DNA from 2 places in the Streptomyces sp. NPDC024687 genome. Region 1 is predicted to be linked to the other one. Evidence: riboswitches for the same ligand, from Rfam matches in the RefSeq annotation. Region 1 holds a riboswitch; the other holds the start of a gene.
What was found. Region 1 has a riboswitch for glycine ahead of gcvP (aminomethyl-transferring glycine dehydrogenase). Riboswitches for the same ligand answer to the same signal wherever they lie in the genome.
Positions count from the first base shown of each region.

Region 2: linked by a shared signal. The riboswitch ahead of gcvT (glycine cleavage system aminomethyltransferase GcvT) and the one ahead of gcvP (aminomethyl-transferring glycine dehydrogenase) in region 1 are both predicted to bind glycine.

Region 1 is NZ_JBVHLJ010000004.1:10,142-13,542, forward strand. It holds gene ACZ39I_RS16725 (DNA polymerase IV) at 1-265, shown strand, start outside; gene ACZ39I_RS16730 (PRC-barrel domain-containing protein) at 611-988, opposite strand; glycine riboswitch at 1,112-1,207, shown strand; gene gcvP (aminomethyl-transferring glycine dehydrogenase) at 1,383-3,401, shown strand, end outside.
Region 2 is NZ_JBVHLJ010000003.1:749,607-753,007, reverse strand. It holds gene ACZ39I_RS15320 (enhanced serine sensitivity protein SseB) at 32-823, opposite strand; gene ACZ39I_RS15315 (AAA family ATPase) at 891-1,559, opposite strand; glycine riboswitch at 1,742-1,839, shown strand; glycine riboswitch at 1,840-1,953, shown strand; gene gcvT (glycine cleavage system aminomethyltransferase GcvT) at 2,005-3,123, shown strand; gene gcvH (glycine cleavage system protein GcvH) at 3,222-3,401, shown strand, end outside.

The sequences.
Region 1 (3,401 bases):
CGAGGAGGTGGCTGATGACGTTCCTGCCGAGGAGCGGGACGTGGTGGTCGAGCGGCGGTGGGTCGCCGGACATGACGTGCGGCATGCCGAGTACGGGCACGGGTGGGTGCAGGGGAGCGGGCTGGGCAGGGTGACCGTGCGGTTCGAGACGCCGGATTCGGAGCCGGGGCGGGTGCGGACGTTTCGTGTCGATGATCCTCGGCTGGAGTCGGCCGAGCCGTTGCCGTTGGTCGAAGTGACGGGTTCACGTCCGCAACACGCGTGACGGGTTCGTTGCGGCCGACGGGGCTTGTGCTGCGAAGCCGGGCGGGTGCGGACGTTTCTTGTGGATGATCCTGGGCTTGAGTCGGCTGCGCCGTTGCCGTTGGTCGAGGTGATGGGTGCACGTCCGCATCACTCGTGACGGGTTCGTTGGCGGGCGCGGATGGCCCCAGTGGGGTTGACCGCAGTGGGCGGCCGACGGGGGCGTGGTGGGGCGGTTGACGGGGCTTGTGCTGCGAAGCCGGGGCGGGTGCGGACCTTCCGTGTCGGTGATCCTCGGCTGAAGTCGGCCGAGCCGTTGCCGTGCGCGTCCGCACCACCCGTGACGGGTTCGTCGGCGGGCGCGGCGTCAGGCTTCCGCGTCTCCCGTGCCGGCCAGCTTGCCGAAGTCCCGGTCCGGGAACGGGGGTGGGGCCGCCAGGTCGAGGCCGTAGTGGTGGTAGAGCTGGAGTTCCTGCTCGGGGGAGAGGTGGCGGCCCACGCCGAAGTCGGGGGCGTCCTTGATGAGGCTGCGGTCGAAGGGGACGTGCAGGGTGCCGTCGACCAGCTCGCTCGGCTCCAGGGGGACGAAGGCGTCCCGGGAGAAGAGGCCGGTGCGTATGGCAGCCCACTCCGGCACGCCCGTCGCGTCGTCGAGGTAGACCTCGTCAACGGTGCCGATCTTGGTGCCGTTGCGGTCGAACGCCTTGCGGCCGATCAGGTTGCGCGGATCGATGTCGGTCTGCACGTGCCCTCCACTTGGTCGCAAATCATCCGAAGCGGTCGTAAACACTACGAAAGAGCACATCGGGGTGTGCGGCCACTCGAAGACCCGTGCGGCGCCCTCGCTGGTAGGCTTGCCAGCGGCTGCTGATCCCGTGCGGGAGAGTCCTCCGGACACCATCGGAGGCGCCGAAGGAGCAAATCCTCCCCGGAATCTCTCAGGCTCACGTACCGCACGGACGAGGTCACTCTGGAAAGCAGGGCGGGTGTCGACGGCTTCCGCTCTCACCGACGGTGAAAGCCGGCGGCCTTCGGGCGGCCGGTGAAGCTCTCAGGTCGAGATGACAGAGGGGGAGGCCGTCGGGGTACCCGTGCCGGGGTACCCCTCGAAGGTCGCGTCAGACCAGGAGGCCTCCGCAATGACCGCCCACCGCACTCCGCTCTCCGAGCTCGAACAGGGCATCCCCTTCGAGCAGCGCCACATCGGCCCTGACCACGAGGCTTGCGCCAAGATGCTCGCGCAGGTCGGTTACGGCTCGCTGGACGAGCTCACGGCCGCCGCCGTGCCCGATGTGATCAAGAACGCCGATGCGCTGGAACTGCCCGGTGCGCGTACCGAGGCCGAGGTGCTGGCCGAACTGCGGTCGCTGGCCGACCGGAACCAGGTGCTCGACTCCATGATCGGGCTCGGGTACTACGGCACCTTCACTCCGCCCGTCATCCTCCGTAACGTCATGGAGAACCCTGCCTGGTACACGGCCTACACGCCGTACCAGCCGGAGATCTCGCAGGGGCGGCTCGAGGCTCTGCTCAACTTCCAGACCATGGTCGCCGACCTCACCGGGCTGCCGACCTCCGGCGCCTCGCTGCTCGACGAGGGGACCGCGGCGGCCGAGGCCATGGCACTGTCCCGCCGGATGGGGAAGAACAAGAAGGGCCTCTTCCTCGTCGACGCCGACGCGCTGCCGCAGACCATCGCCGTGATCCAGACCCGCGCCGAGCCGACCGGTCTGGAGGTCGTCGTCGCCGACCTCAGCGACGGGATCCCGGCCGAGGTCGCCGCACGTGAGATCAACGGGGTGCTCGTCCAGTACCCCGGCGCCTCCGGGGTCGTACGGGACATCAAGCCGCTCATCGACCAGGCTCACGAGCTCGGCGCGCTCGTGACCGTGGCCGCCGATCTGCTCGCGCTGACCCTGCTGAAGTCGCCGGGCGAGCTCGGGGCGGACATCGCGGTCGGGACCACCCAGCGGTTCGGCGTGCCGATGGGATTCGGCGGGCCGCACGCCGGATACATGGCCGTACAGGAGAAGTTCGCCAGGAGCCTGCCCGGGCGGCTCGTGGGCGTGTCCGTGGACGCCGACGGCAACAAGGCCTACCGGCTCGCTCTGCAGACGCGTGAGCAGCACATCCGCCGGGAGAAGGCGACCAGCAACATCTGCACCGCGCAGGTGCTGCTCGCGGTCATGGCCGGGATGTACGCCGTCTACCACGGGCCCGACGGGCTGAGGGGCATCGCGCGGCGGACGCACCGGTACGCGAACATCCTCGCCGCGGGGCTGACGGCCGGCGGGGTCGAGGTCGTGCACGGCTCCTACTTCGACACGCTGACCGTGCGGGTGCCGGCGAAGGCCGCCGAGACCGTGGCCGCGGCGCGGCGGAACGGCGTCAACCTCCACCTCGTCGACGCCGACCATGTGTCCATCGCGTGTGACGAGACCACCGCGCGGGCCCAGCTGAGTGCCGTGTGGAACGCCTTCGGGGTCGAGGCCGACATCGAGGAGCTGGACGCGGCCACCGAGGAGGCGCTGCCGGACGCGCTGCTGCGCGGCGACGCCGTCCTCACCCACCCCGTCTTCCACCAGCACCGCTCCGAGACCGCGATGCTGCGCTACCTGCGCAGGCTGGCCGACCGGGACTACGCGCTGGACCGCGGCATGATCCCGCTGGGCTCCTGCACCATGAAGCTCAACGCGACCACGGAGATGGAGCCGGTCACCTGGCCCGAGTTCGGGCAGCTGCACCCCTTCGCGCCCGCCGAGCAGGCGCAGGGCTACCTCACGCTCATCCGCGAGCTGGAGGAACAGCTCGCCGAGGTCACCGGGTACGACAAGGTGTCGCTGCAGCCCAACGCGGGGTCGCAGGGCGAACTGGCCGGGCTGCTCGCCGTACGCGGGTACCACCGGGCCAACGGGGACGAGCAGCGGACCGTGTGTCTGATCCCGTCGTCCGCGCACGGGACCAATGCCGCCAGCGCCGTGATGGCGGGCATGAAGGTCGTCGTCGTCAAGACCGCAGGGGACGGTGAGATCGACGTCGAGGACCTGCGGGCCAAGATCGAGCAGTACCGCGACGAGCTGTCGGTGCTGATGATCACGTACCCCTCGACGCACGGGGTGTTCGAGGAGCACGTCGCCGACATCTGCGCGCAGGTGCAC
Region 2 (3,401 bases), on a different contig from region 1:
GGCGAGTGCGGGTCGTCCGTGGCTTGTCGCGCTAGCCCTGCGTGTAGAAGGGCCGTACCTGCCCGCGCATCCAGTGGCCCACCGGGTCGTCCGCCACGTCGAGCAGGACCAGGTTGACCGGCCAGGGCACCAGGGTCCGGCCCAGGGCCCGGCCAAGGGCGTCCATCGGCAGGGTGCGCAGGTCGCCCTCCCACTGGGAGAGTTCCACGCCCACGAACATGACCGGGTCGGCGGTCTCGATGACGGCCAGGCAGCGGCGGGCCGTGAGGACCACTCCCGTGGCCGCGAACTCGGCGGACGCGGCTGCCAGGAAGTCGACCGGGTCGTCCTGCCAGTCCGGCTCGTAGAGCTTGACCCGGCCGCCGGTGTTGGGCCCGTCCAGCGGGGTGCGGCCCACCCGGCACAGGTCGGCGACGGCGGCGGGCGGGAGGGGGACACCGACCACGCCGTCGGGGTTCACCGCGACGCCCACGTGCGGGGGCAGACCGCGGGCGAACTCGACCGCCGGGGCGATGGTGTACGACAGATGGCTGCCGACGACCTGGCGGAACTGCTCCTCGGAGCTGAAGACCGGGACGAACGCCTGGCCCTCGATCTCCAGGGTGGGCAGGTCGAGGGGGCCGCTGTGCGGGCCGCCGCCGTTCGGCAGGGGGATCCAGACGAAGCTGCGGCCGAGCACCTCGATGATCCGGGCGCCCGCCGAGGGCATGCCGAGGGAGGCCGAGAGCACCTCCTCCAGCTCGTTGCCGGGCCATCCGCCGTGCGGATGGGGGTGTGCCGACTGTGCCGGGAAGTGCGCGGGAAGATCCGCCGGGAAGTCCATCTGTGTGACCGCCTGCTGTGAACCGCTGATGTGGCTGAAAGGCTAGCGGGTGCGGAGGATGTGTGGCTCAGCCCGTGAACCCGATCCGCCGCAGGACGTCCGCCGCGTCCCGGTCGATCAGCACCGCCGAACCGCAGCCCTGGGGCAGGTCGCCGCGCTCCACGGAGCGGATCAGCCGGGCGGCCGCCCCCCGGTGCCGCAGGAAGGCGTACCGCGAGACCCCCCGGCCGCGCTCGCGCTGACCCTCCAGCGCGGCGTCCGCGGTGACGTCGAGCAGCAGCAGGTGCAGGGTGCCGCCCCGGCGCCGCGCCTCGCGGGCCAGCCAGCCCCGCACCCAGGCCTGCGTCCCGCAGTCGTGCACCACCACTCCCTCGCCGGAGCGCAGGGCGCGGCGCAGTGCGGCGTAGTGCGCGAGCCGGACCAGGGGGCGGTAGGCGGCGTACGGCAGTAAGCGGGCCAGCCGGCCGTCCCAGCGGTCGCGGGTGTCCTGGGAGTCGATCCGGATGCCCCTGACCGCACGCCTCATCAGCGTGGACTTGCCGCTGCCGGGCAGGCCGGTGATGACGACGACGTCCCCCGGGCCGAAGAGCAGGGCGCGGGGACTGTGGCCCGCGCGGTCGCGCAGGTCACGGACGACCGGGCGGGCCCCCGGGGTCTCGACCGCCGGGGCCGCGGGCTGCTCGGGCAGCGCGAGCCCCGAGGTCGTCGCGTACGCCGTGGTCCTGTTCACCGTCATCGTCCTCCTCCGGGGTCGGGCTTCCCCTCCCCACCGAGCGTAAAGAGAAGGTAATGGATGATCTCTCGTGTTTCTGTACGCGTACCGTCACGAGCCGGTTACAGAAGGGAGGGGCCGGGGCGGCCCTGCCGTGGGCGTCGGATGCGTGCAATGATGTCGGCGCCAACTGCATACCGGCCGCTTGAATCCGCGCGGGAGAGTCCCGGGGTACGTGTACCCGGGCGCCGAAGGAGCAAGTCCCTCCCTTGAATCTCTCAGGCCCCGTTACCGCGCGGGCGAGGCACATCTGAAAAGCGGGCCGCCGACTCGACGGCGGCCCCACCCACGGTGCAAGCCACCGGCCACTCGTGTGGCCGGGGCGAACCTCTCAGGTTCCGATGACAGATGGGGAGGAATACCTCGCCCGTCACACCCATGTCCTGGGATCCTTGGAGACGACCGTCCGATGAGCAGTTCTGAACTCCGTCTCACCGCGCTCGATGCCCTGCACCGCTCGCTCGGTGCGACCATGACCGACTTCGCCGGCTGGGACATGCCCCTGCGGTACGGCTCCGAGCGCGACGAGCACACCGCGGTACGCACGAAAGCCGGGCTCTTCGACCTCTCCCACATGGGCGAGATCACCGTGACCGGGCCGCAGGCGGCCGGGCTGCTGAACTTCGCCCTGGTCGGCAACATCGCCTCGGTCGGTGTCGGCCGGGCCCGCTACACGATGATCTGCCAGGCCGACGGCGGCATCCTCGACGACCTGATCGTCTACCGGCTCGGGGAGACCGAGTACATGGTGGTCGCCAACGCCTCCAACGCGCAGGTCGTGCTGGACGCGCTGACCGAGCGCGCGGCCGGCTTCGACGCCGAGGTGCGCGACGACCGGGACGCCTACGCGCTGATCGCCGTACAGGGGCCGGAGTCCCCCGGCATCCTCGCGTCCCTGACCGACGCCGACCTCGACGGTCTCAAGTACTACGCCGGTCTGCCGGGCACGGTCGCCGGGGTGCCGGCGCTGATCGCGCGCACCGGGTACACCGGCGAGGACGGCTTCGAGCTGTTCGTGAAGCCGGAGCACGCGGTCGAGCTGTGGCAGGCGCTGACCAAGGCCGGCGAGGGCGTCGGGCTCGTCCCCTGCGGGCTGTCCTGCCGGGACACGCTGCGCCTGGAAGCGGGCATGCCGCTGTACGGGCACGAGCTCTCACGGGAGCTGACCCCCTTCGACGCCGGGCTCGGGCGGGTCGTGAAGTTCGAGAAGGAGGGGGACTTCGTGGGGCGCGAGGCGCTCGAGGCAGCCGCCTCCCGCGCCGCCGAGAACCCCCCGCGTGTCCTGGTCGGGCTCGTCGCCGAGGGGCGTCGCGTCCCGCGGGCCGGGTACGCGGTCGTCGCGGGCGGCGAGGTGATCGGCGAGGTCACCTCCGGCGCCCCCTCCCCCACGCTGGGCAAACCGATCGCGATGGCGTACGTCGACGCCGCGCACGCGACGCCCGGCACGACGGGTGTCGGTGTGGACATCCGGGGCAGCCACGAGCCGTACGAGGTCGTGGCGCTGCCGTTCTACAAGCGCCAGAAGTAGCCGCCGTAGGTGATGCTGGGCCCAGAGTCGCTGCTCACGCACGCCTTCCGCAGTCCCCCCTTCACCAGCACTCCCCCGCGTACAGGAGAATCCAGGCCATGAGCAACCCCCAGCAGCTGCGCTACAGCAAGGAGCACGAGTGGCTGTCGGGCGCCGAGGACGGCGTCTCGACGGTCGGCATCACGGAGCACGCGGCCAACGCGCTCGGCGATGTCGTCTTCGTCCAGCTCCCGGAGGTCGGTGACACGGTGACCGCGGGCGAGACCTGCGGCGAGCTG